Regions from separate parts of the Streptomyces sp. NPDC048417 genome, predicted to be linked through region 3. Evidence: riboswitches for the same ligand, from Rfam matches in the RefSeq annotation. Region 3 holds a riboswitch; each other region holds the start of a gene.
The links. Region 3 has a riboswitch for cyclic di-AMP ahead of AB0D59_RS07495 (C40 family peptidase). Riboswitches for the same ligand answer to the same signal wherever they lie in the genome.
Positions count from the first base shown of each region.

Region 1: linked by a shared signal. The riboswitch ahead of AB0D59_RS26460 (transglycosylase family protein) and the one ahead of AB0D59_RS07495 (C40 family peptidase) in region 3 are both predicted to bind cyclic di-AMP.
Region 2: linked by a shared signal. The riboswitch ahead of AB0D59_RS09690 (NlpC/P60 family protein) and the one ahead of AB0D59_RS07495 (C40 family peptidase) in region 3 are both predicted to bind cyclic di-AMP.
Region 4: linked by a shared signal. The riboswitch ahead of AB0D59_RS47965 (M23 family metallopeptidase) and the one ahead of AB0D59_RS07495 (C40 family peptidase) in region 3 are both predicted to bind cyclic di-AMP.

Region 1 is NZ_JBEZKI010000017.1:105,343-112,670, reverse strand. Features, by position in the region: gene AB0D59_RS26470 (cytochrome P450) at 1-284, shown strand, start outside; gene AB0D59_RS26465 (transglycosylase family protein) at 527-1,534, shown strand; cyclic di-AMP (ydaO/yuaA leader) riboswitch at 1,728-1,899, shown strand; gene AB0D59_RS26460 (transglycosylase family protein) at 1,903-2,589, shown strand; gene eno (phosphopyruvate hydratase) at 2,997-4,283, shown strand; gene AB0D59_RS26450 (septum formation initiator family protein) at 4,401-4,877, shown strand; gene AB0D59_RS26445 (DUF501 domain-containing protein) at 4,907-5,425, shown strand; gene AB0D59_RS26440 (Ppx/GppA phosphatase family protein) at 5,528-6,469, shown strand; gene AB0D59_RS26435 (NAD(P)/FAD-dependent oxidoreductase) at 7,327-7,328, shown strand, end outside.
Region 2 is NZ_JBEZKI010000005.1:124,164-131,491, reverse strand. Features, by position in the region: gene pcrA (DNA helicase PcrA) at 1-1,357, opposite strand, end outside; cyclic di-AMP (ydaO/yuaA leader) riboswitch at 1,681-1,854, shown strand; gene AB0D59_RS09690 (NlpC/P60 family protein) at 1,863-3,011, shown strand; partial or broken gene AB0D59_RS09685 (hypothetical protein) at 3,174-3,382, shown strand; gene AB0D59_RS09680 (hypothetical protein) at 3,386-3,739, opposite strand; gene AB0D59_RS09675 (NlpC/P60 family protein) at 4,206-5,264, shown strand; gene AB0D59_RS09670 (response regulator transcription factor) at 5,313-6,026, opposite strand; gene AB0D59_RS09665 (PspC domain-containing protein) at 6,023-7,315, opposite strand.
Region 3 is NZ_JBEZKI010000004.1:98,957-106,284, reverse strand. Features, by position in the region: gene AB0D59_RS07505 (ATP-dependent Clp protease proteolytic subunit) at 1-183, shown strand, start outside; gene AB0D59_RS07500 (hypothetical protein) at 191-499, shown strand; cyclic di-AMP (ydaO/yuaA leader) riboswitch at 831-1,044, shown strand; gene AB0D59_RS07495 (C40 family peptidase) at 1,048-1,521, shown strand; gene AB0D59_RS07490 (ATP-binding protein) at 1,555-2,013, opposite strand; gene AB0D59_RS07485 (helix-turn-helix transcriptional regulator) at 2,226-3,086, shown strand; gene AB0D59_RS07480 (DUF397 domain-containing protein) at 3,096-3,323, shown strand; gene AB0D59_RS07475 (8-amino-7-oxononanoate synthase) at 3,383-4,510, opposite strand; gene bioB (biotin synthase BioB) at 4,658-5,839, shown strand; gene AB0D59_RS07465 (adenosylmethionine--8-amino-7-oxononanoate transaminase) at 5,832-7,112, shown strand; gene bioD (dethiobiotin synthase) at 7,115-7,328, shown strand, end outside.
Region 4 is NZ_JBEZKI010000051.1:21,168-28,495, forward strand. Features, by position in the region: gene AB0D59_RS47960 (aldo/keto reductase) at 1-615, opposite strand, end outside; gene AB0D59_RS47965 (M23 family metallopeptidase) at 770-1,807, opposite strand; cyclic di-AMP (ydaO/yuaA leader) riboswitch at 1,815-1,975, opposite strand; gene AB0D59_RS47970 (PP2C family protein-serine/threonine phosphatase) at 2,244-3,338, opposite strand; tRNA gene AB0D59_RS47975 (tRNA-Met) at 3,523-3,596, opposite strand; gene AB0D59_RS47980 (dihydrofolate reductase family protein) at 3,653-4,783, opposite strand; gene AB0D59_RS47985 (MarR family transcriptional regulator) at 4,853-5,380, shown strand; gene ribA (GTP cyclohydrolase II) at 5,529-6,170, shown strand; gene AB0D59_RS47995 (NmrA family NAD(P)-binding protein) at 6,340-7,068, opposite strand.

The DNA of each region.
Region 1 (7,328 bases), on a different contig from region 3:
TCGTACTCGCCGCCGCGGACCGGGACCCGGAGCGGTTCGCCGAGCCGGACACGCTCGACCTGGCGCGGCGGGACAACCAGCACCTCGGCTACGGCCACGGCATCCACTACTGCCTCGGCGCCCCGCTCGCCCGCCTGGAGGGGCAGACCGCGCTCGCCACCCTCCTCACCCGTCTCCCGGACCTGCGACTCGCGGTGCCGGAGAGCGAGTTGCGCTGGCGCGGTGGCCTCATCATGCGCGGACTGCGCACGCTCCCCGTGCAGTTCACCCCCGACGGCCGATGAGCCCCGCCGGCACCCGCCCGGCACCCACCCGGCCCCCGACCGGCGTCTGTCCGGCCCCCGCCGCCGCCCCCGCACGGCCCTTCACCGGCAGAGATGACCGGCGTTCAAGTCTGTGATCTTCACGTGATCTGCGCGGCATTAACTTGTGACAAGTGATCGTCTGCCTATACGTTCACCCATCAGTGCGGCGCCCCAGCGGGACCCGTCGCGCCGGTCACCGCTGTCGCTCGAAAGGTTTCCGCATGCTCTCCGGGAACGGTCGTCACCGTCGCCCCCGTCAGGCTCCGGCTCTCCTCGTCGCGGCCGGCGTGACCGGCTCGGCCATCGCCATCCCGCTCCTCGGTGCGGCGAGCGCCAACGCGGCCGACGGCAGCACCTGGGACAGGGTGGCCGAGTGCGAGAGCGGCGGCTCCTGGAGCATGGACACCGGCACCGGCTACTACGGCGGCCTGCAGATGTCCCAGGACGACTGGGACGCGTACGGCGGCCAGGAGTACGCCGGCACGCCGGACCAGGCGAGCCGTTCGCAGCAGATCGCCGTCGCCGAGAAGATCCTCGCCGACCAGGGCACCAAGCCCTGGCGGACCTGCGCCCTGCTCGCCGGACTCTCCTCGGACGACGCCTCGGTGAACGTCGACACGGGCCTCGGCGGATCGGACGACACGTCCGGCTCCTCCGACTCGTCCTCCGGGCTGTCGGATTCATCCTCTTCATCTGGTTCATCGGATTCATCCGGTTCACTGGATTCCGGCTCGTCCGACTCCTCGTCGGGCGCCACGGACTCCGCCACCCCGTCCCCGAGCGCGAGCGACGACTCCGGTACGGGCACCCCCACCGACTCCGCCAAGGCGGACAAGTCGGGATCTAAGGGCTCCAACGCCTCGAAGGCGAGCAAGAACCCCGTGGTGTCCGAAGCCGATGACTCGGACAATTCGTGGCAGACGGGCAGCTCTTGGGATCTGGTCGACACGGGGGCCGTCGATGGCGGCGGTAAGCACCGCGGCGGCTCGGCGGACGAAAGCGTGACAAACGGTCAAAGTGCGACTTCTTCCGGCCGTCACGCCTCCCGGGACGCCGACACCTACACCGTCCGGGACGGCGACACCCTCGCCTCCATCGCCGACTCCCTTGGCCTCGACGGCGGATGGCGCGCGCTCTATGCCGCCAACAAGGCGGACATCGGCTCCGACCCGAACGACATCGCCCCCGGTCAGGCCCTGAAACTCAGCAGCGAAACGGACGAAAAGTAGCGGGAGTTGGGCCCTCGGACCGCCCTACTTAGAAGTTAAATGTCCGTTTTGGTGAAAGTGTGGGATGAGTCTCAGAAGCCCTGATCATCTTTGAAATTCACCTGATCGCCTGTTTACGGTCAAGGCCGCTCGTCACCACGAGCCCCGGCCGTCGCAACGCCGAGTCCTGCCAGCGGCTGCCCGGGAACAGTCGTCGCGTCAAGCGCCGTAGGCAGGAGCGGGGGACCCAAGGTAAGTGCCGGGACCGGTAGTTGAGGCTGCCGTGTCCGGCTCGGGGTGAAGCCGCGCACCGTGAGGTGTGCGGCCGGGCAACTCAACCGGCCCGAACCCGACAGCTCACCTCGCAGGCGTCGGTGAGGGGATCCGTCATGCTGTTTTCCGGCAAGGGCAAGCACCGTCGTCCGTCCAAGGCCACCCGCGTCGCCGCGCTCGCCGGTGTCACCGGTGTCGCCATCGCCGCACCGCTGATGGCTTCCGGCAGCGCCTCCGCCGCCACCGCCTCCGAGTGGGACACCGTCGCCCAGTGCGAGTCCGGCGGCAACTGGGCCATCAACACCGGCAACGGCTACTACGGCGGTCTGCAGTTCTCCGCCTCCACCTGGGCCGCGTACGGCGGTACCCAGTACGCCGCGCAGGCCAACCAGGCCGGCAAGGCGCAGCAGATCGAGATCGCCGAGAAGGTCCTCGCCGCGCAGGGCAAGGGTGCCTGGCCGGTCTGCGGCACGGGCCTGTCCGGCGCCGCCTACACCGGCAGCGGCTCCTCCAACTCCTCCAGCTCCTCTTCGAGCAGCGCCACCAGCAGCCGTACGACCGACACCCAGGCCGCCTCCCGCTCCGCCGAGCGTCCGGCCGCCAAGAAGACCGTCACCACTCCGACCGGCAAGAAGGTCAAGAAGGGCGACGGCGAGTACAAGGTCGTCAAGGGCGACACGCTCAGCTCGATCGCCGAGAAGCACAAGGTCAAGGGCGGCTGGCAGGCGCTGTTCAAGCTGAACAAGGACATCGTCGACGACGCCGACTTCATCTACCCGGGCCAGCAGCTGCACCTGAAGTAGGACGACGGGCCGCTCCCGAAGCCTTACGAAGTAATACGCGGCGCCCAGCTGGACCACAGCGCCCACACAACCGTGGTCCTCATAGTGAGGACCATGTGAGGGCCACCCCCGTCCCCCACGGGCCCCCGCTCCGGTGCGTTCTCCCCCGTACGCACCGGGGCGGGGTTTCTCCTTGCGGTCCTCCCGCGGCCCTCCCGCGGTCTTCTTCTTGACCCGCTCTTCTTCCGTTCTTCATCGGGCCCCCCTTTGTTCCGTGCGTGAACAATGAGTACCGTCTGTGTGTCCAAGGGTCGGTCGGTCGTGCCGGTCGACGGCCCCGGGACGGTTAGGCTCTAGTCGCAAGGCTGAGCAAGGGCCGACAAGGCCCGCGTGCGCCCGCACAACCAGCGTCACATCCCAAGAAGGAGATGCTCGTGCCGTCCATCGACGTCGTCGTAGCCCGGGAAATCCTGGACTCCCGAGGCAACCCCACGGTCGAGGTCGAGGTCGGCCTCGACGACGGCAGCACGGGTCGTGCCGCCGTCCCGTCCGGCGCCTCCACCGGTGCCTTCGAGGCCATCGAGCTCCGTGACGGCGACCCCAACCGCTACCTCGGCAAGGGTGTCGAGAAGGCCGTCCTCGCCGTGATCGAGCAGATCGGCCCGGAGCTCGTCGGCTACGACGCCACCGAGCAGCGCCTGATCGACCAGGCGATGTTCGACCTGGACGCCACCGACAACAAGGGCTCGCTCGGAGCCAACGCCATCCTCGGCGTCTCCCTCGCCGTCGCCCACGCCGCCTCCGAGGCCAGCGACCTGCCGCTGTTCCGCTACCTGGGCGGCCCCAACGCGCACCTGCTGCCGGTGCCGATGATGAACATCCTCAACGGCGGCTCGCACGCGGACTCCAACGTGGACATCCAGGAGTTCATGATCGCCCCGATCGGCGCGGAGTCCTTCTCCGAGGCGCTGCGCTGGGGTGCCGAGGTCTACCACACCCTGAAGAAGGTCCTGAAGAGCAAGGGCCTGTCCACCGGCCTCGGCGACGAGGGCGGCTTCGCCCCGAACCTGGAGTCCAACCGCGCCGCGCTCGACCTCATCCTGGAGGCGATCAAGCAGGCCGGTTACGTCCCCGGTGAGCAGATCGCCCTTGCGCTCGACGTCGCCGCGTCCGAGTTCTACAAGGACGGCAAGTACGAGTTCGAGGGCAAGTCCCGCTCGGCCGCCGAGATGACCGAGTACTACGAGGAGCTCGTCTCCGCGTACCCGCTGGTCTCCATCGAGGACCCGCTGTTCGAGGACGACTGGGCCGGCTGGAAGGTCCTCACCGACAAGCTCGGCGACAAGGTCCAGATCGTCGGCGACGACCTCTTCGTCACCAACCCGGAGCGTCTGGCCCGCGGCATCGAGGACGGCGCCGCCAACGCCCTGCTCGTCAAGGTGAACCAGATCGGCTCGCTCACCGAGACCCTGGACGCCGTCGAGCTGGCCCAGCGCAACGGCTTCAAGTGCATGATGTCCCACCGCTCCGGCGAGACCGAGGACGTCACCATCGCCGACCTCGCCGTCGCCACCAACTGCGGCCAGATCAAGACCGGCGCCCCGGCCCGCTCCGAGCGCGTCGCCAAGTACAACCAGCTGCTGCGCATCGAGGAGATCCTCGACGACGCCGCGGTGTACGCCGGCCGCAGCGCCTTCCCGCGCTTCAAGGGCTGACCCGTCAGGGGTCGCTGACCCGTTAAGGGTCAAGGCTGCGCCAGTCGTACGTACGTCCCCGTACCGGTCCCGTACCGTGTGCGGGGACGTACGTGCGTGTGAACGGGAGGCGGGGACATGGCCGTGAAGGACCGGGACCGGTTCTCCACCGCGACCAGGCTGAAGCTGCTCGGCGAGCAGACGGCGGCCCGGGTCTACCGCTCCCAGACCAAGCGGCAGGCCCGCCGCTCCCGGCTCACCGGCCGCGCCGCGCTGCTCGCGATCGTGCTGTGCACGATGATCGTCGCGCTCGCGTATCCGATGCGGCAGTACGTCTCCCAGCGCGCCGAGATCGCCGACCAGGAACGCCAGCAGCAGCAGGCCCGGCAGCGGGTCGAGCAACTGCGGGACGTCAAGGCCCGGTGGCAGGACGACGCGTACGCCGAGCAGCAGATCCGGGAGCGGCTGCACTACGTGATGCCGGGGGAGACGGGGTACATCGTGATCGACCCCGCCGCCGCCAAGCAGGCGCACGCCTACCTAGGGGCGGCCGACCGGCCCTGGTACGCGAACGTCTGGGACGGCGTCGACAAGTCCGACGCGTCCGACCAGTGAACCGACAGAAAGCCACACAGAACACAGTCATGCAAACGCCTCCGCCCTCCACTGAGCGCACCGAGCCGACCGACGCCGACGTCGAGGCCTTCAAGCAGCAGCTCGGGCGGCCGCCGCGCGGGTTGCGGGCGATCGCGCACCGGTGCCCGTGCGGGCAGCCGGACGTCGTGGAGACCGCGCCCCGGCTGCCGGACGGCACGCCGTTCCCGACGCTGTACTACCTGACGTGCCCCAAGGCCGCGTCCGCCATCGGCACCCTGGAGGCCAACGGCGTGATGAAGGAGATGACGGCGCGGCTGGAGAGCGACCCGGAGCTGGCGGCGGCGTACCGGGCCGCGCACGAGGACTACATCCGGCGCCGGGACGAGATCGAGGAACTGACGGGGTTCCCGAGCGCCGGCGGGATGCCGGACCGGGTGAAGTGCCTCCACGTGCTGGTGGCGCACTCGCTGGCGGCGGGGCCCGGCGTGAACCCGCTGGGCGACGAGGCGATCGCCATGCTGCCCGAGTGGTGGGCCAAGGGCGCCTGCGTGGTCACCGGCGAGTGACGCCGTCCAGGGGGCTCGGCCCCCTGGGCCCCGAGACCTCCGCCCACCCACCACCGACCCGGTCCGCCACCAGGTCACGTACAGAGTGAGGAACCCCCAGCCATGACCCGCGTCGCCGCCATCGACTGTGGCACCAACTCCATCCGGCTGCTCGTCGCCGACGCCGACCCGGAGACCGGGGAACTCGTCGACCTGGACCGGCGGATGGTGATCGTGCGGCTCGGGCAGGGGGTCGACCGGACCGGGCGGCTGGCGCCCGAGGCGCTGGAGCGGACCTTCGCCGCCTGCCGGGAGTACGCGGCCGTCATCAAGGAGTACGGGGCGGAGCGGCTGCGGTTCGTGGCCACCTCCGCCTCCCGGGACGCCGAGAACCGCGACGAGTTCGTGCGCGGGGTGCTGGACATCCTCGGCGTCGAGCCGGAGGTCATCAGCGGTGACCAGGAGGCCGAGTTCTCCTTCACGGGTGCGACGAAGGAACTGACGGGCCGTGACGACCTCGCCAAGCCCTTCCTCGTCGTGGACATCGGCGGCGGTTCCACCGAGTTCGTCGTCGGGGACGAGCGGGTGCGGGCCGCGCGGTCCGTGGACGTCGGCTGCGTGCGGATGACCGAGCGGCACCTGGTGCACGAGGGGCAGGTCAGCGACCCGCCGGCCGAGACGGAGATCGCCGCCCTGCGGGCCGACATCGAGCGCGCCCTCGACCTCGCGGAGGAGACCGTGCCGCTGCGGGAGGCGCACACCCTGGTCGGCCTGGCCGGGTCGGTCACCACCCTCTCCGCCATCCACCAGGACCTGCCGGAGTACGACTCCGCCGCCATCCACCACTCCCGCATCCCCTACGCCCGGGTCCGGGAGATCACCGAGCGGCTGCTGGACTCCACCCACGCCGAGCGCGCCGCGATCCCCTCCATGCACCCCGGGCGTGTCGACGTCATCGGAGCCGGCGCCCTCGTCCTGCTGTCGATCATGGAACGAGTGGACGCGACGGAGGTCGTGGTGAGCGAGCACGACATCCTCGACGGCATCGCCTGGTCCATCGCCTGACCCTCCCACCCGTCGACGCCATCTCCTCCCGCCCGGTCCGCCCGATCCTGTGGCCCGTCGACGCCATCTCCTCCCGCCTGGTCCGCCCGATCCTGTGGGCCGTCGACGCCATCTCCTCCCGATCCTGTGGCCCGTCGACGCCATCTCCTCCCGCCCGGTCCGCCCGATCCTGTGGCCCGTCGACGCCTCCTCCTCCCGCCCGGCGTCGCCCGCGTCGCCGGCCCGTCGCCTCCTGCCGGCCGGCGTCGCCCGCGCCTTCCGCCTGCTCCTGCCGACCGGTCCGCCCGCTCCCTCGTCCCGACCCTCCCGGCCCCTCCTGACCGGCCTCACCCACCCCTTCCGGCCACCTCGCCCACCCCCCCTCCCGACCGGCTCGCCCACCCCCTCCGACCGGCCTCGCCCACCCCTTCCGACCATCTCACTCACCCCTCCCGACCACCTCGGATGAGCATGTGAGGTGACGGGTGAGCGGGGTTTTCGGGGTGTGACACGCCGTGCCATGACACCCCCTCGGGAAACTTCGTGAAGTTCTTCACAAGGAATTCGGTGCAGGTGGGGGGTCCGCGGGCACCCGTTGGCCCGTTCGGGGGCTCAACAGGCCCGAGCGCGTGCTCAGGAGAGCATTTCGGGGGTGTTCCGGGAGGCGCTCGTGAGGGTGACATCCGGTGTCCCCGCAGTCCCCCCGGAAGCCTGGAGGGGCAGCTCACACGGCATTGACAACGGGTCGTATCGGAAGTGGGTTCCCGCCGCTGACCATGACCTGTGTCACGTGGGCGGCGGAGTGTAGCACGACCCCCGTGGAACCTTGTGAAGGGGCGCACGAGCGGCCCCCCTGGGGCGGGTGGATACTCGATGCCAT
Region 2 (7,328 bases), on a different contig from region 3:
GCAGGCCGACGCGGATGAAGATCTCCTCGAAGACACGGGACTGCGCGTTGGTGCGGTAGAAGACGGCCACATCGCCCGCCTTCGCCTCGCCCGCGTCCGTCAGACGGTCTATCTCGTCGGCGACGAACTGCGCCTCGTCGTGCTCGGTGTCGGCGACGTAGCCGGTGATCTGGGCGCCCGCGCCCGCGTTGGTCCACAGGTTCTTCGGGCGGCGGGACTCGTTGCGCTCGATGACCGCGTTGGCGGCGGAGAGGATCGTCTGCGTGGAGCGGTAGTTCTGCTCCAGGAGGATCGTCGTCGCGTTCGGGTAGTCCTCCTCGAACTGGAGGATGTTGCGGATCGTCGCGCCCCGGAAGGCGTAGATCGACTGGTCGGCGTCGCCCACCACGCACAGTTCGGCGGGCGGGAGGTCCTGCTCGCCCGGCGGTACGTCCTCCGCGTGCGCGCCGGTGCCGACCAGTTCGCGCACGAGCGCGTACTGGGCGTGGTTGGTGTCCTGGTACTCGTCGACCAGGACGTGCCGGAAGCGGCGGCGGTAGTGCTCGGCGACGTCCGGGAAGGCGCGCAGCAGGTTGACCGTCGTCATGATCAGGTCGTCGAAGTCGAGGGCGTTCGCCTCGCGCAGCCGCGACTGGTACATGGCGTAGGCCTGGGCGAGGGTCTTCTCGAAGCCGTCGCTCGCCCGGGCGGCGAAGTCCTCCTCGTCGACCAGCTCGTTCTTGAGGTTGCTGACCTGGGCGCTGAAGGACTTCGGCGGGAAGCGCTTGGGGTCGAGGTCCAGGTCCCGGCAGACCAGGGCCATCAGGCGCTTGGAGTCGGCGGCGTCGTAGATCGAGAAGGAGGAGGTGAAGCCGAGCTTCTTGCTCTCCCTGCGCAGGATCCGCACACACGCGCTGTGGAAGGTCATCACCCACATCGCGTTCGCGCGCGGGCCGACGAGGTGCTCGACGCGCTCCTTCATCTCGCCCGCGGCCTTGTTGGTGAAGGTGATCGCGAGGATCTGCCCCGGGTGCACCTGGCGCGCGCCGAGCAGGTGGGCGATGCGGTGGGTGAGCACGCGCGTCTTGCCGGAACCGGCGCCGGCCACGATCAGCAGCGGGGAGCCGGCGTGCACGACGGCCGCGCGCTGGTTCTCGTTCAGCCCCTCCAGGAGCGCGGCCGGGTCCAGGGCCGGGCGGGCGGCGCCGTCGCGGTAGTAGGCGTCCCGGTCCGGGGGCGCGTCGAACTGCCCGCCGAACAGATCGTCCGGAACCGGTTCCGGTACGTGCTCGTCCTCGGGCGGCGGCGGGGGTTCCTCCTCGTGGCCGCGCGGGGGCTGGAGGCTCGCCAGGAAGCTGTCGTCAAAGAGGCTGCTCATCGCTCTCCGAGTCTAGGGCGCCCCACTGACAACCGGCCCCCACCCCGGAAAGTCACCCCGGTCACCCGCCAGAATCGGCCCCTCACGGTCAGCGATCACACGCCGTGAGCACGGGTGTGCCCGTCAGCCGAGAGCGCGGACCGCTCGACCGCACCGGACAAGTAGCCCCATACCATCCCCGATCAACCGATCCTATCGAGCCGCAACACGAAGGTCACGAAAATGTATCGGGCATATCGCACATCAAACTTCACACAGAGCACACGAGTTGGCTAGCGTGCCGAGCAGGCCGTACGACCTCCACCGGCGAACGTCGCCGGGCCGCACGGCCTCCGCCGAATCCAGGGTGCCGCCGCGCATCCGGAACCGGGGACCCACACCGACACTTGGGGTGAATCGGTCCCGACCTCCCAGCGGGGAACGGACCATAGGGCAACCCTTCCGAACCACCCGCCCGAACCCGACAGCTAACTCGGTAGGCGGAGCACGGAAGGAGTCGCCCCCGTTGGCGTCGCACCGCAAGTCACGTCCGTCCGCAACGCGCGTAGCAGGCATACGCACCCCCGCCCTGGCCACCGCCGCCCTCACCTCCGTGGCGCTGCTCTCCCAGACGGCCAACGCCGCGCCCTCCGAGGACGGCAAGCCCAGCCTGGAGGAGGTCGAGAAGAAGGTCGACGCCCTCTACCGGCAGGCCGAGTCGGCGACCGAGAAGTACAACGCGGCCAAGGAGAAGACCGGCAAGCAGCGCAAGCAGGTCGACACCCTGCTCGACGACGTCGCCGAGCGCACGGACCGGCTCAACAAGGCGCGTGAGGAACTGGGGTCGTTCGCCGCGGCCCAGTACCGGACCGGGGCCAGTGCGCCCGACACGGCGACCTTCCTGCTCGCGGACAGTCCTCAGGACTACTTCGACCAGACGCAACTGATGAACCGGCTGACCTCGCGCCAGAAGGACGCGGTCGACGACTACACCACGCAGCAGTCCGCGACCATGGTGAAGCGGCAGGCGGCAGCCGAGAGCCTGGAGACGCTCACCGAGACCCAGGACGACCTCAAGACCGCCAAGACCACCGTCCAGACGAAGCTGGCCTCCGCGCGGGAGCTGCTGTCGCAGCTGACGGCCCAGGAGAAGGCGCGGCTGGCGGAGATCGAGCAGAAGCAGCAGGCGGAAGCGGCACGCAAGGCGGCGGAGCTCGCGAAGCAGCAGGCGGCGGCCGCGAAGCAGGAGGCGTCGTCTTCGTCGACGTCGACCTCCGGCGGCTCCTCCTCGTCGTCCTCCTCCGACTCCTCCTACGGGACGAAGGCCGCCAAGGCGATCGCCTTCGCCCGCGCGCAGGTCGGCAAGCCGTACGTCTGGGGGGCCACCGGCCCCGGCTCCTACGACTGCTCCGGCCTCTCCCAGGCCGCCTGGAAGGCCGCGGGCGTCTCCCTGCCGCGCACCACCTACGACCAGGTGAACGCCGGCACCACCGTCTCCCTGGCCGACGCCCAGCCCGGCGACCTGGTCTTCTTCTACGACGATGTCAGCCACGTCGGCATCTACATCGGCAACGGCATGATGATCCACGCCCCAAAGCCCGGCGCGTACGTCCGGGAGGAGTCGATCTACTACGGGGGCGAGTCGATCATCCACAGCGTGGTGCGACCGGCCTGAGGGGCGCGGGCGCCCCAGGGGGGCGCCCGCCATGGCGCGGGCGCGGAGCGCGTGTGGTGAGGGCCGGGCCCACTCGGACACCCACACGCGTGAGCCTGCGCATGTCCGCCCCGCGCCACACGCGCACCCCAACCCCTCACACGCCCCGGCCCACTCCCCCGCCCCCGGCCGCGTTACGACGTACGCCGCTGGGCGACGGTGTTCCCGATGGGGATGACGGCCGCGGCGACGCTGTCGGTCGCGGCCGCCGTCGACGTCCCGTGGTGAAGTGGCCGGGGCGGGTACTGGTGTGGGTCGCGGTGGCGGCCTGGCTGGCGGTGGCCGCCGGCGCGGTGGCGGTCACCCGCGCCGCCCTCGGGAAGACTTCTTGAGGATCACGTCCACAGCACGGCGATGAAGATGTTCACCATGGTCAGCAGACCCACCAGACCGAAGGCGCCCTTCTCCACCTTCTCGTCGTCCCGTTTCACGTAGACGAGCCCGAGGATCACGATCAGCAGCGCGAGCTTCACGCCGATCTTGACGGTGTTGACGTGGTGGTCGTCGGCCTCGTTGAGGCCGACCAGGATCACACCGGTCGCGAGCATGGTGAACGCGCCGTGCAGCATCCCGGGGACGAACCGGGCCGTGCCCTGGCCCATCGCCTTCATCTGGGTGAGGAAACCGCCGAGGAGCGCGGCGATGCCGATGATGTGCAGACCGACGAAGAGATGGATGAGTACGCCCATGGCCCGGAGCCTAATCAGGGTCCCCCGGAGCACCGGGCACCGGCCCCCTCCCCCCGGCGCCACCCGCCGCCACGGCCTCGCATATATGCACCCCATAGCACCCCGCGCGCCCCGCGCGCCCCGGAACCGCCGCTTCGGTCATCCCGCCCCGTGAAGCCGACGGCTCCGGACCGGAATCCCGGTCACATACCGTCGGGTAACGATCCGGTCACACCAATTCCGTGCATCGCGTTACCAGGCCGACACACTCCGGCCTAGCGTCCTCCCCCAGGTGGCCGACTCCCCACCGCCGCCCGGGCCAGGGGCGGCAGTCGGACACCACCGCCGAGAAAGTCCGGCGGCGGCCCGCTCCCCTGTGCGGGCCGCCGCCGGACGCGCAATCCGCACCCCCGCGGCCGTATGCGCCCTCCCCCTGGCGTGCGTACGGACGACACGGCGGTCGTACGAAAGGACGTGACCAGTCCAGGTGGCAGCGCACCGCAAGCCCCGACAGCGCTCGCTCAGCGGCAATACGGCCCGCACGGCCGCCACCCTCGCCCTGGCGGGCGCGGCCACCGCGACGGGCTTCGAAGGGACCGGACACGCCGAGCCGCAACTGACACCGGCGCAGGTGAAGACCAAGGTGGACCAGCTGTACCAGGAGGCCGAGGCGGCCACCGAGAAGTACGACGGGACGAAGGAGAAGGCCGACACGGCCCAGCGGCGGGTCAAGGCGCTCCAGGACGAGACCGCCCGCAAGCAGGAGAAGCTCAACTCCGCGCGGGACGCCCTCGGTCTGGCAGCGGCCGCGCAGTACCGCGACGGCGGTATCGATCCGGCCTGGCAAGTGGCGCTCTCCAGCGATCCCGACCGCTACCTGGACAACGCCGCGTTCGCCGAGCGGGCCGGTGCCGCGCAGGCAGGCGCGGTGGCGCGGGTGCGCCGGCAGCTGCGGGAGATCGAGCAGTTGCGCGGCGCGGCGCACGTCGAGCTGGCCTCGCTGCGGTCCCAGCAGGCCGAGCTGAAGCAGCAGAAGACCACGGTCACCGGCAAGCTCGACGAGGCCCGGCGGCTGCTGGACCGGCTCTCGCCCCAGCAGCGGGCTGCGGTCACGGCGGACGGCGCTTCTTCACGCGCGTCCCGCTCGGCCACCGAGGGCCGCGCCGCCCTGGCCCCGGGCGGCGCCACGGCCTCCGACTCCCGTGCCGCGGCCGCCGTGGCGTACGCCTACTCCAAGCTCGGCAGCCCCTACATCTGGGGCGCGACCGGCCCCAACGCCTTCGACTGCTCGGGACTCGCCCAGGCCGCCTACCGCTCCGCGGGCGTCTCCATCCCCCGCACCACCTACGCCCAGATCAACGCCGGCCGCCGCGTCTCCCGCTCCGAACTCCAGCCGGGCGACCTGGTGTTCTTCTACTCGGGCATCAGCCACGTCGGCATCTACATCGGAAACGGCCAGATGATCCACGCCCCCAATCCGTCGGCCCCGGTGCGAATCGCCCCCATCGACGAGATGCCGTTCGCCGGTGCGACGCGGGTCGTGTGAACCCCGTCGGGCCGGGCTCGCGGGCATCCGCACCACCCCGGCGCCGCCTCAGACCAGGCGGCGCGCGGTCGCCCAGCGGGTCAGCTCATGCCGGTTCGACAGTTGCAGCTTCCGCAGCACCGCCGACACATGGGACTCGACCGTCTTGACGGAGATGAACAGCTGCTTGGCGATCTCCTTGTAGGCGTAGCCGCGTGCGATCAGACGCAGGACCTCGCGCTCGCGCTGGGTGAGGCGGTCGAGGTCCTCGTCGACCGGCGGGGCGTCGGTGGACGCGAAGGCGTCCAGCACGAACCCGGCCAGCCGCGGGGAGAAGACGGCGTCGCCCTCCTGCACCCGGAAGATCGAGTCGACCAAGTCGGTGCCGGTGATCGTCTTGGTGACGTAGCCGCGGGCGCCGCCGCGGATCACGCCGATCACGTCCTCGGCGGCGTCCGACACGGACAGCGCGAGGAAACGCACCGGCCGTTCGGCGTCCGCCGTCAACGGGGCGCACCGGCGCAGCACTTCGACCCCGCCGCCACCCGGCAGGTGCACATCGAGGAGGACCACCTCTGGCCGGGTCGCGGTGATCACCGAGACCGCCTGGTCGACGTCGGCGGCCTCGCCGACCACCTCGACACCGGTCTGCTCGGTCTGGCCGATCTCGGCCTGGACACCGGTACGGAACATCCGGTGGTCGTCGACGAGGACCACGCGCACCCGACGCCCGGCCTTCTCCGTGCCTTCCGCCGGGCCGTTCGCCTCGGTCGCGTCGCTCATGACGTCTTCTCCGCCCTCTCCATCTCCAGTTCGACCTCCGTGCCGCCGCCCGGCACGGACCGCAGCCGTGCCGTGCCGCCGTGCCGCTCCATACGGCCGATGATCGATTCTCTGACACCCATGCGGTCGGCGGGTATCGAGTCGAGGTCGAAGCCGGGACCGCGGTCGCGGACGGACACGAAGACCGTCCTGCCCTCGACTTCGGCATAGACCTGGACGGCGCCGCCGTCGCCACCGTACTTGGCGGCGTTGACCATCGCCTCGCGCGCGGCCTGCATCTGCGCGCCCGTCCGCTCGTCGAGCGGGCAGTCGCCGACCACCACGACCTCGATGGGGACGCCGTGCTTGTCCTCGACCTCCGCGGCGTTGCGCCGGACCGCCTCGGCGAGGGTGGCGGGCTCGTCGGCCTCCTCCTTGCCGCTGCCCTCGGGCTTGTAGAGCCAGGTGCGCAGGTCACGCTCCTGGGCGCGGGCGAGGCGGCGCACCTCGTTCGCGTTCTCCGCGTTGCGCTGGATCAGGGTCAGGGTGTGCAGCACGGAGTCGTGGACATGGGCGGCGACCTCGGCCCGCTCCTGGGCACGGATACGCATCAGCCGCTCCTCGGAGAGGTCCTGGGTCATCCGCACGAGATACGGCCCGGCGAGCAGCGTGATGCCGACGAGCACGGCGAGCGAGGCCTGGAGCACCGCCCCGATGTGCGCGGCGGAGCCCTGCATGACGAAGACGCCCGAGACGCCCGCGGTGACGAGCAGGACGCCGACGCCCGCGCGCAGCAGCGAGAGCGTGCGGCGCCGGCTGCCGACCTCGACCCACCGGGCCCGGCGGGCGTTGTCCGCCTGGCGCCAGACGAGCGCCACGCCGGCGGCGACCAGGACCGCGGGCAGGAGATAGGCCTTGGCGCCGCTGGTGAGGTTGACGCTGCCCACGAACACCATGGACACGACGACCATGAGGAGCAGCGCGACGATCTGGCCTCTGTCGGGTCTGCGGGCGACGAGTCTGCGGCGGCCGTCCGCCGAGGTCTCGGTGGTGACCAGCGAAGGCGGCTTCTGGCCGCCGACGCCGCCGAGGCCGAGGGGTACGAAGAACCAGAACGCGGCATACAGCAGTGCGCCCAGGCCGTTGGCCATGAACAGGCCGACGAAGACGAGCCGCACCCAGACGACGGGCAGGCCGAGATGCCCGGCGAGGCCCCGCGCCACCCCACCGAGCCAACGGCCGTCGCTGCTGCGGTAGAGCTTGCGCGGCGGCCGCGGGTCGTCGAGGGGCGCTGCTGCGGCTTCCGGCATGCCATCGATGTTC
Region 3 (7,328 bases):
GAGCGGATCCGCACGTTGCTCGAGGAGATGCTCGTCCGGCACACCGGGCGGGCACCGGCCCAGGTCCACCAGGACCTGGAGCGGGATCTGACGCTGGACGCGCAGGCGGCGCTGGCGTACGGGCTGGTGGACCGGATCGTGCCCAGCCGCAGGACCTCGCTCGGCCTGCCGGACGCGGGGTGAGCGGCCGATGCTGCCACCCGAGCTGCCGCCGCTGCCCGCGCTGACCCGCGCCGAGGGCGAGTTGATCGACCGTTACCTGGACGTGGTCGACCTGCTGGGCCGTATCAACCCGGCGCAGAACGAGGACACCTATCGTGGGCTGCGCGCCGCGCAGGCGCTGGTGCGCGCGGCGTCCGAGCTGCGCGACGCACTCGCCCTGATGCATCGACGGGGCGAGACGGAGCTTCACGGGGACACGCTGGCACGGGCGTTGCGGGTGCTCGACGGCGAGCGCCGGACCGCGCGCGTCGCACTCCCGCCCGACTGCGTACGGTGACGCCCGGCGAAGTCCGGTGCGACGCGTCCACCGGCCGACCGGGCCGGAGTTGAAACGACCCAAAGGGGTTACCGCCGTTCGGCGGAGGATGGCGTGGTTTTACCTGACCGCCGGAGCCGCTCAAGGTGCGTGCTCAAAGGTGCCCACGGAGGGCTCCGGTGCAGGTCCGGGGCTACGTCGGCCAGTTGACGACTAATCGAACACAGCGCCGTCCACCCGAACGGGTGGGTGGTGAGTAACCCCACAAATCCACGGTTCCGTTGGGATTTTCGGACAGGCGTGAGTGAAGATCCCTGTCTGACGACAAGCCCCCGCCACAACGGCGGGGCGATCCGGGCGGACGCCGAGTCCTGCCGCCGCCCGGATGACCGGTCGACGGAAGTGGATCGGCAGGAGTGGAGGACCCAAGCACGACGGGTCGCCGGAACGGTCGCACCATGACCGGCCCGCGCAGCCCTTGGGGTGAAGCCGTGGCAACGCGGCCGGGCAACTTCGCCAGCCCGAATCCGACAGGTCATCCTTCACAGGCGGCTGACGAAGGGTTGCGCATGACTGCGCTCAATCGTGTCCCGTCGCTGATGGCGCGGGCCGGCACGGCCTCGGCGCTCACCATCGCCGCCGTGGGCGGCTCCATCGTGATCCCCGGTGTCGCCTCCGACGCCTCGGCCGCCACGATGGGGACGAAAGCACTTCGGATCGCGGCCTCGAAGAAGGGCTCGCCCTACAGTTGGGGTGCCACCGGACCGAACCGGTTCGACTGCTCCGGGCTCACGCTGTACTCGTTCAAGAAGGCGGGCAAGAAGCTCCCGCGTACGGCGGCCCAGCAGTACAACAAGACCCGTCACATCTCGGCCGGCAACCGCAAGGCCGGGGACCTGGTCTTCTTCCACTCGGGTTCCAGCGTGTACCACGTCGGCATCTACGCCGGGAAGGGAAGGATCTGGCACGCCCCGAAGACCGGGGACGTGGTGAAGCTCCAGAAGATCTGGACGCGAAGCGTCTGGTACGGCCGGGTCAGCTGACCCACCCTGCGGCCGGCCGGCGGGAACTCGGGGCTACGGTTCCTGCTGGCCGGCGGCGGTGACCGTGCCGGCCGGGATCGCCCAGGGCAGTTCGATGAAGACGGTCTTGCCGCCCTCCCGGGTGGGACGCACCCGGAGCTTGCCGCCGCACTCCGCGGTGAGCCAGCGGATGATGACCATGCCGCGCCCGTTGTCCTGCTGGACCGCGGCTGGGAGTCTCTTGGGGAAGCGCGGATGGCTGTCCGTGACGCCGATGCGCAGCTGTTCGTCACGGTCGAGGACGAGGCCCACCGTGAAGGTGGGTGACTGTCCGAAGGTGTGCTGCACCGCGTTGGTGGCGAGTTCTGAGACGATGAGGCGGATGGTGTCCGCGGTCTCCGTCTCCGGTGGCAGCCCCCATTCCGCGAGCGTGCCCAGCACATAGGAGCGGGCCGCGGAGACCGAGGCGGGATCGCTCGGCAGAGTGACGGATGCTTCCAGGTGGTCTGCCATGGCGACGTCGTCCCTTTCCCACGGGACCGGAGCCCGACACGGCGCGGATGGTTCGAGTACGGTCCCGGACTGGTGCTTCTTCGTCAGACTGCCATTACCAGGGCAGCCAGGGGAGCGATCCACCAAGATATGCATATATCTGTCGCTCGATGCGGTGAACTCTGCTACCCCAGAGCGTATTTGGGCGGCTCGGGAGGAGTAAGGAGTAGCCCATGCAGAACGGTCCCGCGGTACGCCGCCGGAAACTGGGCGCCGAACTGCGCACACTGCGCACCGGCGCCGGCCTCACGAGCGGTGAGGCCGCCCGTCTGGTGGGCTGGCATCAGTCGAAAGTGAGCCGGATCGAGACCGGCGCCAGCGGTGTGAAACCGGCCGATGTGCGGTTACTCCTCGACGCCTACGGCGTGATCGAGGGGCAACTGCGCGAGTTGCTGCTGGTGTTGGCGGGGTCGGAGGACACCGCCGGGCGGCACCACTGGTGGCACGCCTATCGTGGGGTGCTGCCGCCCACCTACCGGGATTTCATCAGCCTGGAGTCGCAGGCCAGCGCGATGCGCACGCTGGAGACCTCGGTCGTACCGGGGCTGCTGCAGACCCCCGAGTACGCGCGTGCCGTGACCCGGGCGGCCGTCGACGGGCTCGACGACGAGGCCCTGGACGCTCTCGTCAAGGTGCGTCTGGCCAGGCAGGACGTGCTGCGCAACCATCCGCCGCTGGAGCTGAGCGCGGTGCTGGACGAGGCGGTGCTGCGCCGGGAGGTCGGCGGGCCCGGCGTGATGGCCAGACAGCTGGAGCGGCTGGTGGAGGCGGCCCGGCTGCCCCAGGTACGGCTCCAGGTGTTGCCGTTCTCGGCCGGAGCCCATATCGGCATCACCGGGCCTTTCGTAATCTTCTCATTTCCGAGCACTTCTGATCTGGATGTGGTTGTTCTCGACCAGTTGACGAGTAGCCTCTACCTCGAACGGAAAGAAGACCTCCAGGCCTACGCGGAGGCCTTCAACACCCTTCAGATCCACGCCCTTTCGCCCGAGGACTCGTTGGATTACATCGCCGGGATAGGTGACGGCGCGTAAGGAGGCACCATGACTGCACTGCCTCGGAACGTACCTTCAAGTGCTGATCTGCACGGACTGCGGTGGCTGCGCAGCAGCTACAGCACCGGAGCGAACAACTGTGTGGAGACGGCACGGCCGCGCTCCGGTCGGCTGACCGGACTGCTCGCCGTGCGCGACTCCAAGGATCCGGCCGGACCCGCGCTGCTCTTCTCCCCCGGGAGCTGGGCGGGGTTCGTGTCGGCGCTCACCGGCTGATCAGCCCGTAACCGACTCCATATCCGCATTCGGACAAGGCCCGGCCGTGTCACGCCGACTCATGGTCGTGTCTCACCGATCACCTGTACAGCGCGTTCGATCTCGGCCCCGGAGAGGTCCGCTCGGGCGGTCAGCCTGAGCCGTGAGATGCCGTCCGGCACGGACGGCGGACGGAAACACCCCACGGCCAGGCCTGCCGTACGGCAGTCGGCCGCCCACCGCACGGCCCCCTCCGGGGACGAGGCCCGCACGGAGACCACCGCGGCGTCCGGACGCACCGCTTCCAGACCCGCGGCGGTCAGCCGCGCGTGCAGCTCCGCGGCCACCTCACGGGCCCGCACCGCGCGTCCGGGCTCACGGCGCAGCAGCCGTAGCGCCGCCAGGGCCGCCCCCGCCGCGGCAGGGGCCAGGCCGGTGTCGAAGATGAAGGTCCGGGCCGCGTTCACCAGATGGTCGATCACCCGGGCCGGGCCGAGCACGGCCCCGCCCTGGCTGCCCAGCGACTTGGACAGGGTCGCCGTGACCACCACGTCCTCGGCGCCCGACAGCCCGGCCGCGTACGGCGCGCCCCGCCCGCCGTCCCCGAGGACCCCGAGCCCGTGGGCGTCGTCCACGAGCAGCCCGGCGCCGCGCTCCCGGCAGGCCGCGGCCAGGGCGGCCAGCGGGGCCGCGTCGCCGTCCACCGAGAACACCGTGTCGGAGACGACGACCGCGGGTCCCTCATGGGTGCCGAGCGCCTTGCGTACGGCGTCCGGGTCGGCGTGTCCGACGACCTGGGTGGCGCCCCGGGCCAGCCGGCAGCCGTCGATCAGGGAGGCGTGGTTGAGGGCGTCGGAGACGATCAGGGAGCCGTGCGGGCCGAGAGTGGTGACGGCGGCGAGGTTGGCGGCGTAGCCGGAGGAGAAGACCAGGGCCGCCTCGAACCCGCAGAATTCGGCCAGCTCGCGCTCCAGCTCGGTGTGGAGTTCGGTGGTACCGGTCACCAGCCGGGAACCGGTGGAGCCGCCGCCCCAGGTCCGGGCCGCCCCGGCCGCGCCCTCGGTGACCTCCGGGTGGTGGGCGAGGCCCAGGTAGTCATTACTCGCCAGATCCAGCAGCGGCGAGTCGGCGGGACGGGGGCGCAGGGTCCGTACCAGTCCGGCGCGGCGGCGTAGTTCCGCCTGTTCGTCGATCCAGCCGAACGCCATGGCTCCTCCGGAGAATTTGTAGGCAGTGGACAGACCCTAGCGGGACCACCGGCCACCCACTGTGTGGCAATACCCACACGTCGAACTGACAGGGTTGTGCAAACTCTCCTTGGCCCGGAGCAGCCTCGTAGTAGAGGATCGGCTCTCATGGACCTGCTGAACACGCTGGTGGACAAGGGGCTTCGGCGCGAGCTGCCGACCCGCGAGGAAGCGCTCGCCGTACTGGCGACCTCCGACGACGACGTGCTCGATGTGGTGGCCGCGGCCGGCAAGGTGCGCCGGCACTGGTTCGGCCGACGCGTGAAACTCAACTACCTGGTCAACCTCAAGTCGGGCCTGTGTCCTGAGGACTGCTCCTACTGCTCGCAGCGCCTCGGCTCCTCGACCGGGATCCTCAAGTACAGCTGGCTGAAACCCGACGAGGCCTCGAAGGCGGCGGCCGCCGGTCTGGCCGGGGGCGCCAAGCGGGTCTGCCTGGTCGCGAGCGGACGCGGCCCGACCGACCGGGACGTCGACCGGGTCGCCGGCACCATCAAGGCGATCAAGGAGCAGAACGAGGGCGTCGAGGTGTGCGCCTGCCTCGGACTGCTCTCCGACGGCCAGGCCGAGCGGCTGCGCGAGGCGGGCGCGGACGCGTACAACCACAACCTCAACACGTCCGAGGGGACGTACGGGGACATCACGACCACGCACACGTACGCCGATCGGGTGGATACCGTCAACAAGGCGCACGCGGCGGGTCTGTCGGCCTGCTCCGGTCTGATCGCCGGCATGGGCGAGAGCGACGAGGACCTGGTCGACGTGGTCTTCTCGCTGCGCGAGCTGGACCCGGACTCGGTGCCGGTCAACTTCCTGATCCCGGTCGAGGGCACCCCGCTGGCCAAGGAGTGGAACCTCACCCCGCAGCGCTGTCTGCGGATCCTGGCCATGGTGCGGTTCGTCTGCCCGGACGTCGAGGTCCGCATCGCGGGCGGCCGCGAGGTCCATCTGCGCACCATGCAGCCGCTCGCGCTGCACCTCGCCAACTCGATCTTCCTCGGCGACTACCTCACCACCGAGGGCCAGGCCGGCCAGTCCGACCTGGAGATGATCGCCGACGCCGGGTTCGTGGTGGAGGGCGCCGACGAGGTCACCCTGCCGCAGCACCGGGCGGACGTCGCGGCCGGGGGCTGCGGGTCGCACGCGGAGGCCGGGTGCGGGTCGGGCTGCGGCGGGCACGACGGCGCCGACCTGTGCGGTACGGCCGCCGTCGCGGCGAACGAGCCGCGCACCGACCTGGTCGCCGTCCGCCGCCGGGGCGCCGGAACGGATCTCGCGCCCAATGCCTGACCTGAGCGTCCCCGAGCTGCTGGAGCTGGACCGGCGGCACGTCTGGCATCCGTACGGACCGATGCCGGGCCGGGCCGAACCGCTCGTCGTGGAGTCGGCGAGCGGGGTCCGGTTGAGGTTGGCCGGCGGCGCGGACGATCTTGTCGACGGGATGTCGTCCTGGTGGTCGGCGATCCACGGCTACAACCACCCCGTGCTCAACGAGGCCGCGCGCGACCAGCTCGGCCGGATGAGCCATGTGATGTTCGGCGGGCTCACCCACGAGCCCGCGGTACGTCTGGCGAAGCTCCTTGTCGACATGTCGCCGGACGGGCTCGAGCATGTCTTCCTCGCCGACTCCGGCTCGGTGTCGGTCGAGGTCGCGGTCAAGATGTGCCTGCAGTACTGGCGTTCCCTCGGCCGCCCCGCGAAGCAGCGCCTGCTGACCTGGCGGGGCGGCTACCACGGCGACACCTGGCAACCGATGTCGGTGTGCGACCCCGAGGGCGGGATGCACGAGCTGTGGTCCGGCGTGCTGCCCCGCCAGGTCTTCGCGGACGCGCCGCCGGCCGAGTACGAGGAGTCGTATGCCGACCAGCTGCGGTCGCTGATCGAGCAGCACGCGCACGAACTCGCCGCGGTGATCGTGGAGCCGGTGGTGCAGGGCGCGGGCGGGATGCGGTTCCACTCCCCCGCCTATCTGCGGGTGCTGCGCGAGGCCTGCGACGCGCACGACGTGCTGCTGGTGTTCGACGAGATCGCGACCGGCTTCGGCCGTACGGGCGCGCTGTTCGCGGCGGACCACGCGGCCGTCACCCCCGATGTGATGTGCGTGGGCAAGGCGCTGACCGGCGGCTATCTGACGATGGCGGCGACCCTGTGCACGCGCCTGGTGGCCGAGGGCATCTCGCGGGGCGAGGTGCCGGTGCTGGCCCACGGCCCGACGTTCATGGGCAATCCACTGGCCGCCTCGGTGGCCTGTGCCTCGCTCGGGCTGCTGCTGGGCCAGGACTGGCAGGCGGAGGTCAAGCGGATCGAGACGGGCCTGCGGGACGGCCTGGCGCCGGCCCGGGAGATCCCCGGCGTACGGGACGTCCGCGTCCTGGGCGCCATCGGGGTCGTCCAGCTCGACCACGACGTGGACATGAAGGCCGCCACGGCCGCCGCAGTGCGGGAGGGCGTGTGGCTGCGGCCGTTCCGCGATCTGGTCTACACGATGCCGCCGTACGTCACGGGCGACGCGGACGTGGCACGGATCGCGCGCGCGGTGTGCGCCGCCGCGCGGGAGGGATGAACATGCCGATCCTGATGATCACGGGGACGGGTACCGAGGTCGGCAAGACGGTCACCGCGGCCGCCGTCGCCGCCGCGGCCCGCGCGGCGGGCCGCTCGGTGGCGGTCCTGAAGGCCGCGCAGACCGGGGTAGGACCGGCCGAGCGCGGGGACGCCGACGAGGTCACGCGGCTCGCGGGCCCGGTGACGACGGCCGAACTCGCCCGCTACCCGGAGC
Region 4 (7,328 bases), on a different contig from region 3:
CAGGTCCTGGAGGGGGCCCTCGTAGGTGTCGCGGGAGACCAGGTTGTAGTGGGGCTGGAGGGCGACGTACCGGGCGAGTCCCTCGCGGTCGGAGAGGTCCAGGGACTCCTGGAGCCGCTCGGCGGTGATGTTGGACGCGGCGATGTGCCGGACCTTGCCCGCCCGCACCAGTTCGTCCAGGGCGCCGATGATCTCCTCGACCGGGATCTCGGGCTTGTCGAAGTGGGTGTAGTACAGGTCGATGTAGTCGGTGTCCAGGCGGCGCAGGGACGCGTCGGCGGCGGCCTTGATGTTGGCGGCCGACAGCCCCAGGTACTCGGGGTGCTGGCTGACCTTCGTCGCGATCACGACGTCCTCGCGGTTGCCGCGCGCCTTGACCCACTTGCCGATGACGGTCTCGGACTCGCCGCCCTTGTGGCCCTCGATCCAGGCCGTGTACGAGTCGGCGGTGTCCACGAAGTTGCCGCCGGCGGCCGTGTACGCGTCGAGGACGGCGAAGGAGGCGGTCTCGTCGGCGGTCCAGCCGAAGACGTTGCCGCCCAGGCAGAGCGGAAAGACCTCCAGGTCGGAGGCGCCGAGCTTGCGGAGCGAGCGGGAAGCGGAAGAAGCAGTCATGCCTCAGTTCAACACCGGCTGCCGGTGCACCGATGCCGACGCAACGCGAAGTTCTCGTAAAAGCGGAATGCACCGGGGTGCCCTGGGTACACCGAACCGGCAGCCCTGACGTCGGGGGGTTGTCGTCAGGGCCGCCGGGGATCAGTGGGGTCCGTCAGGGGTTGAGGCCCTTGCCGCGCAGCCAGGTCATCGGGTCGATGCCGGTGGCCTGACCGCCGGGGTGGACCTCGAGGTGGAGGTGCGGGCCGGTGACGTTGCCGGTGGCGCCGATGCGGCCGATGACGTCACCGGTGGCGACCTTCTGGCCGACCTTGACGCCGATCGAGGACTGGTGGCAGAACCACAGCTCGGTGCCGTCGTCGAGGGTGAGGATGGTGCGGTAGCCGTACGAGCCGGCCCAGCCGGCCTCCGTGACGGTGCCGCTGTGGACGGCCTTGATCAGCGTGCCGGTGGGGGCGGCGAAGTCGAGGCCGGTGTGGTAGCCGGAGGCCCACATCGAGCCAGCCTGCCCGAAGGTGCCGGTGATCGTGTAGGAGACGACCGGCCGCGTGTACTGCTTGGCCAGCGCGGCGAGCCGCTTCTGCTCGGCCTGCCGCTTCTCGGCGGCCTGCGCCTGCTCCTTGGCGTCGGCGGCCTTGGCGGCCGCCGTCTGCTCCGCCTTGGTCTCCGCGTCGGAGACCGCCTTGTCGGCGGCGGCCACGGCCTTGGCGGTGGCCTTGACGTCGAGCTGGGTCTGCTGCTGCTCGGCCTGGGCGATGATCCGGCTGCGCAGCGCCTCCCCGGCGTCGGAGGAGGAGTCGTCCGCGTCCGTGGCGGTCGTCGTGGTGACGCTGCTGAGGGCGGTCTGGACGGCCTGGTGGCCGCCGTCCTCGCCGAGCAGGGAGTCGACGGAGGACGGCAGGTCGGGCAGCGAGATGGAGACCGGCGGCTTGCCGGTGTTGGCGCTGGCCATGCCGCCCGCGCCGACGGCGGCGATGACGCCGACGCCGAGGACCGTGGAGCTGCGGGCGAGTCCGCCGCCGCGCTGCTTGGCGACGCGGTGCCGGCCGCGTACCGGGGCGAGGGACTCCTCGGTGGGGTTCCACTCCTCCCAGGGGCCCTCGTCGGTGCGGTAGCCGCCGTAGCCGAAGGTCTCGGGTTGACGCTGGCTGGGCACGAACGGGGCTGTCGGAGCAGGCCGGTTGGACGCCACGCGGGCGCACTCCTTTCCTTCCGCTGCCTACCGGGTTAGCTGACGGGTTCGGAGCGGGAAGGTCTCCTACGCGCGTATACCGGCCGTTTCGTACCCGGCGGTAGCCTTGCGATTCACCCCAAGGTGGTGGTTCCCCGGTTCCCTTGCGGGATTCGGCGCGTGCGCACGGAGCCGTCGCGGGTGACGGCTGGGACGACCGCGCTGCGTTATCGAACGTTAATAGACCCGGCTGTCAGATTCCAAGCTGTTCGCCTTGATCATTAAGCTTTCAAAGCATGGACTTACCTGTCAAGAACGGTCAAAAACGGTCTACTTGACCCTGCGTTCTGTTCAGCTCAGGAGTCACACACGTTTTGATGGTGACTCAGGCGTTATGCGGAGGGCGGTCGTCCGCGCACCGAGGGTGACAGACCCCAGGGCGGCCGGGTGATCGCGCTCAGGGCCGTCGTACGGCGAGCAGCGCCATGTCGTCCGTCATGCCGCCGCCGGTGTGCCGGCGCACCTCGGCCGCGAGCCGGGCCAGCAGCGCGCCGGGGGCGGTGACGACACGGCCGGTCAGCCGCCGCTCCGGGTCGTAGAACCGGCCGTGCGCGTCCCGCGCCTCGGAGAGGCCGTCGGTGTGCAGCAGCAGCGTGGCCCCGCTCGGGAACGTGTGCTCGGCGGCCCGGTCCGGCCAGGCCCCCAACTCGGCCATCCCGAGCGGCAGCGCGGCCTCGGGCACCCAGACCGGGCACACCTTGCCGTCGCCGTGCAGCAGCAGGGGCGGCGGATGGCCGCGGTTGACGACCCGGACCGTGCCGTCGCCGTGCGGGAGTTCGACGAGTACGGCGGTGGTGAACCCCTCGAACGCGTCCAGGCCGCCGCGCCGGACGCCCTCGCGGGCCAGCGCCCGCTCCAGCCGCCCCGCCACCGCCTCCAGCGTGGCCTCCTGCTCGGCGGCCTCCCGGAACGCGCCGATGACCACGGCGACGGCGGCGACCGCGCCCATGCCCTTGCCGCGGACGTCGCCGACGACCAGTCGGACGCCGTACGGGGTGTCCTGGACGGCGTACAGGTCGCCGCCGATGAAGGTGCCCTCCTGGGCCGCCTCGTAGCGGGCCGCGATCTCGAAGCCGCCGATCCGCTCGGCGGGCTCGGGCAGGACCGCCCGCTGGGCGGCCTCGGCGATCTCGCGGGCTGAGGCCAGGCGCTGGTCACCGAGGCGCACGACCCGGTTGATGCCGGCGGCGAGGGCGGCGACGGTGACCACGGTGAGGACCTCGGTGACCGTGTCGACGTCCGGGCCGAAGCCGAAGCGGGCGTGCACGGCGTAGGCGGCGAGGAAGGACGCGAGGCCGGTCAGGACGGTGGTGCGCAGCGAGGAGAGGGGCGCGGCGATCAGCGGGGCGGCCGTGAAGAACGGGACGGCCGTTAAGGCACTCGGGGTGAGGACGTCGTAGCAGACGCCGACGACGATCAGCAGGGCGGGCAGGAAGCGGGCCAGGGTGCGGACGGCTGCGGACCCGTCCTCCTGCGCCTCTCCAGGGCCCACGGTACGACTCCCCATATGTCCCAGGTGTCCAATGCGTGTCCGTCCAGGTTTGCGGCTGCGAGCGGGCGGGGGCGAGTGGTGTGGGCCGGGCGGATGAGTGCGGACGGCTGTGACGCGGAACACGTGCCGGTATACGACTCAGGGCCGGAATCCTCGTTCTTGGATTCCGGCCCTGAGTCTTCAGTAGCGGGGACAGGATTTGAACCTGCGACCTCTGGGTTATGAGCCCAGCGAGCTACCGAGCTGCTCCACCCCGCGTCGTTGACACCAGCATACGCCATCCGAAGAGTGCGAGTCACACGGGTTAGGAGAGGTCAGCCCAGCAGGTGCGCGTTCGGGATCTTCGCCAGGTCCTCGTACCCGCCCAGCACCAGCACCGCCACCCCCGCCTCCCGCAGCATCCCCGTCCCGTCGGCCGCCTCGACGAAGGTGTCCGGCTCGCGCCACGCCGTCACCACCCGCCGCACCCCGGCCCGGAGGATCAGCTCGGCGCAGGGGTGCGGCCGGGAGGCGCGGTGGGTGCAGGGTTCGAGGCTGGTGTAGACGGTGGCCGTGGCCAGCCGGGGGTCGGCCGGGGAGATCTTGGCCAGGGCCGCCTCCTCCGCGTGGACGACGGGGTCGCCGGCCTCCCGGGAGTGGCCGCGGGCCAGTTCCGTGCCGTCGGCCGCGACCACCACCGCGCCGACGCTGAACGCGGTCCGGGAGGGCGGGCAGTCCGCCGCCAGCTCGCAGGCGAGCCGCAGCCAGTGCCGGTCCGCGGCGGACGCCGACGCACCCGCGCCGGGGGCGGTGGGCTCGTATCGCATCAGGACGACGTCCTCGATACGGCGGCTCTCCAGGAGCCGCAGCCGCCCGGCCTGGTACCCGCCCGGTCCGAACAGGCGCGGTGCCTTCGGGTCGCCGACGAAGAGCGGGGCCAGGACCAGCTGGAGTTCGTCGGCCAGGCCCTGCTGGAGGAGCTGGGTGTGGACGGTGCCGCCGCCCTCGACCATCAGCCGGCCGACCGCCCGCGCCTTGCGCAGGTCCGTCAGCAGCGCGGGCCAGTCGAGGTCGGCGCCGAGGGAGACGACGTCCGCGGCGACACCGAGGCCGCGGATCCGCGCCGCGCCCGTCTCCGTCGTGTACACGACCTTCTCGCCGCCGGTGTGCCAGAACTTGGCGTCCGGGTCGAGGTCGCCGGTCGCGGTGACCGTGACCTTGAGGGGGTACTCGGGCCTGCCCGCGGCGACCCGGGCCGCGCGCCGCCCGGGGTCGTTGACCAGGAGCCGCGGATTGTCCGCGCGGATGGTGCCGGCGCCGATCAGGATCGCGTCGACGGAGGCCCGCACCTCGTCGACGCGGTCGAAGTCGGCCGGGGACGAGAGCAGCAGCCGTTCGGGGCCGGTGTCGTCGAGGTAGCCGTCGAGGGAGACGGCGGCGGACAGCAGGACGTAGGGGTACGGCATCGGACGTGCTCACTCCCGAGGGCGACGGGCAGGCTTGGTTAAACTTTGAAACAAACCTACACTGGCTGCATGACGACTCGCTGGCTGACGCCGAAGGAGCAGAGCGCCTGGCGCGCCTACATCTCGGCGACGCACCTCCTGGACGACGCGATGGACCGGCAGCTCCAGCAGGACGCCGGCATGCCGCATCTGTACTACGGCATCCTCGTCAGTCTCTCCGAGGCACCGGAGCACAAGCTGCGCATGACCGACCTCGCCGAGAAGTCGAAGATCACCCGGAGCCGGCTGACGTACGCGGTGACCCGACTGGAGAAGGACGGGCTGATCCGGCGCGAGGACTGCCAGTGGGACAAGCGGAGCAGCTTCGCCGCCCTCACCGACGAGGGCAAGGCGGTGCTGGAGCGCGCGGCGCCGGGACATGTGGAGACGGTACGGGCGGCGGTGTTCGACCATCTCTCCGCCGAGCAGGTGACCCAGCTGGAGGAGATCAGCTCGGTGATCGCACGGGCGCTGGAGGGTGACGCGTCGACCCCGCGGCCGACCTCCGACGAGGTTCCCTGGCGGCGGCGGTCGTCGCCGTGTTCCGGTCCCTCGTAAGGCTTCCGCCCGCCGCGAGACCTCGTGGATATTCCCGCAAAATCCTGTTGCTTCAAATTTAAAACATGGATAGGGTTCCCTCCGTGGATCTGCTTCAAATCTGAAGCAGAGACCGCCACGGTCCTGCACCCGGACACAGGAGAACCCGATGCCCGACTTCCCCGCCGCCACCCAGCGCGCCCGCGTCCGGGTACCGCTGCGCTTCACCGACGGCTACAGCGTCAACGCCGAACTCGTCACTTTCCATGGCCTCACCGACGGTCAGGAACATGTGGCCGTCGTCCTCGGCGACCCCGCCCCCGGCACACTCCCGCTGGTCCGCCTGCACTCCGAGTGCCTGACCGGCGACGTCTTCGGCTCGGCCCGCTGCGACTGCGGACCCCAGCTGCGCGAGGCCGTCGAGCGCATCGCGGAGCGCGGTGGCGTCCTGCTCTACCTGCGCCAGGAGGGACGCGGCATCGGCCTCTACAACAAGCTCGACGCCTACGCCCTCCAGGACCAGGGCCTCGACACCTACGAGGCGAACGCCGCCCTCGGCCTCCCCGAGGACGGCCGCGACTACACCGCCGCCGCCCAGATGCTGGCCGCTCTCGGCATCACCGAGCTCGACCTGCTCTCCAACAACCCCGACAAGGCCGAGCAGTTGCGCGGCCTCGGCGTCACCGTCCGCGACCGCGTCCCGACCGGTGTCTTCCGCACCGCGCACAACGTCCGCTACCTGCGCGCGAAGGTCCTGCACACCCAGCACACGCTCCCGCTCGGCGAGCTGACGGAGCTCAACGCGGGCTGAGCGTATGCGTCCCGCTGTTGTCGGCGCCGTCACCGGTGTTCCGGTACTCGCCGAACCGGGCGCCGGCCCAGGTCCGGCTGTCGCTCCCGTTCTCGTACGGCGCACGGCCGACCTGCGCGGGCAGCGAGGCGTTCCGGATGATGTGCCGGCCGCTCGCGCATCGCTCCGCTCAGGAGAGCCAGTCGGTGTAGTGGGTCGGGGCGAGGTGGGCGTCCTTGTCGGTGAGGACATCGCCCTTGACCACGGCGTACATGCCGGCGGTGGGGTCGGTGACGACGGTGCGGTGGTCGCCCTGGTGGGACAGGGTGAGCCGGCCCAGCTCGTCCAGGGGGAAGATGTCGGGGCCGGCGATGTTGCGGATGCCGTTGAGCGGGGCGCCCGCGGCGACCTCCGCGACCGCTGCGGCCACGTCCGCGGCCGCGATGGGCTGGACGGGCGTGGCGGGCAGCCGGACGGTGTCGGCGTCGGAGGTCCAGGACATGACGGCGTCCATGAACTCCATGAACTGCGTCGACCGGACGATCGAGTAGGGGATCGGCCCGGCCGCGAGGAGGTGCTCCTGGAGCGTCTTGCCCCGGTAGTGGTCCAGCTCCGGCACCTGGTCCACGCCGACGATCGAGAGGATGACGAAGTGGCCGGCGCCGCCCTTGTGGGCCGCGGCCACGAGGTTGTCCATCGAGGTCTGGAAGAAGGCCGGGGAGGCCTCGTCGAAGGTCGGGGAGTTCGTCAGGTCGACGACGACGTCGGCTCCCGCCAGCGCCTCGTCCAGGCCCCGGCCGCCGATGACGTCGACGCCGGTGGACTTCGCGTGCGGTACGGCCTCGTGCCCGGCGGCGGTCAGGTTCTTGACGACCAGCGATCCGATCAGTCCGGTACCGCCGATGACTGCGATCTTCATGGCACGCCTCTCGCAGGGGTCATATATCGAAATATGACATCCGAACGGATACGTGGGCGGGGCAGGAAACGGTCCCCCGGCGCACAGCAGCACGACGGTCCCCAGGTGCATGCCGGCATGGACGATCGGGGGCGGCCCAGGCCGCGGTCGATGCAGCAGAACAGGGCGGCGGGCACGCCGAAGCACTGCCAGTTCGCGGAAGCGTGCGGGATCTTGCACGTGTTCCCGGAGGCTGCTTCGGCGTCCGGAAAACACCTGGT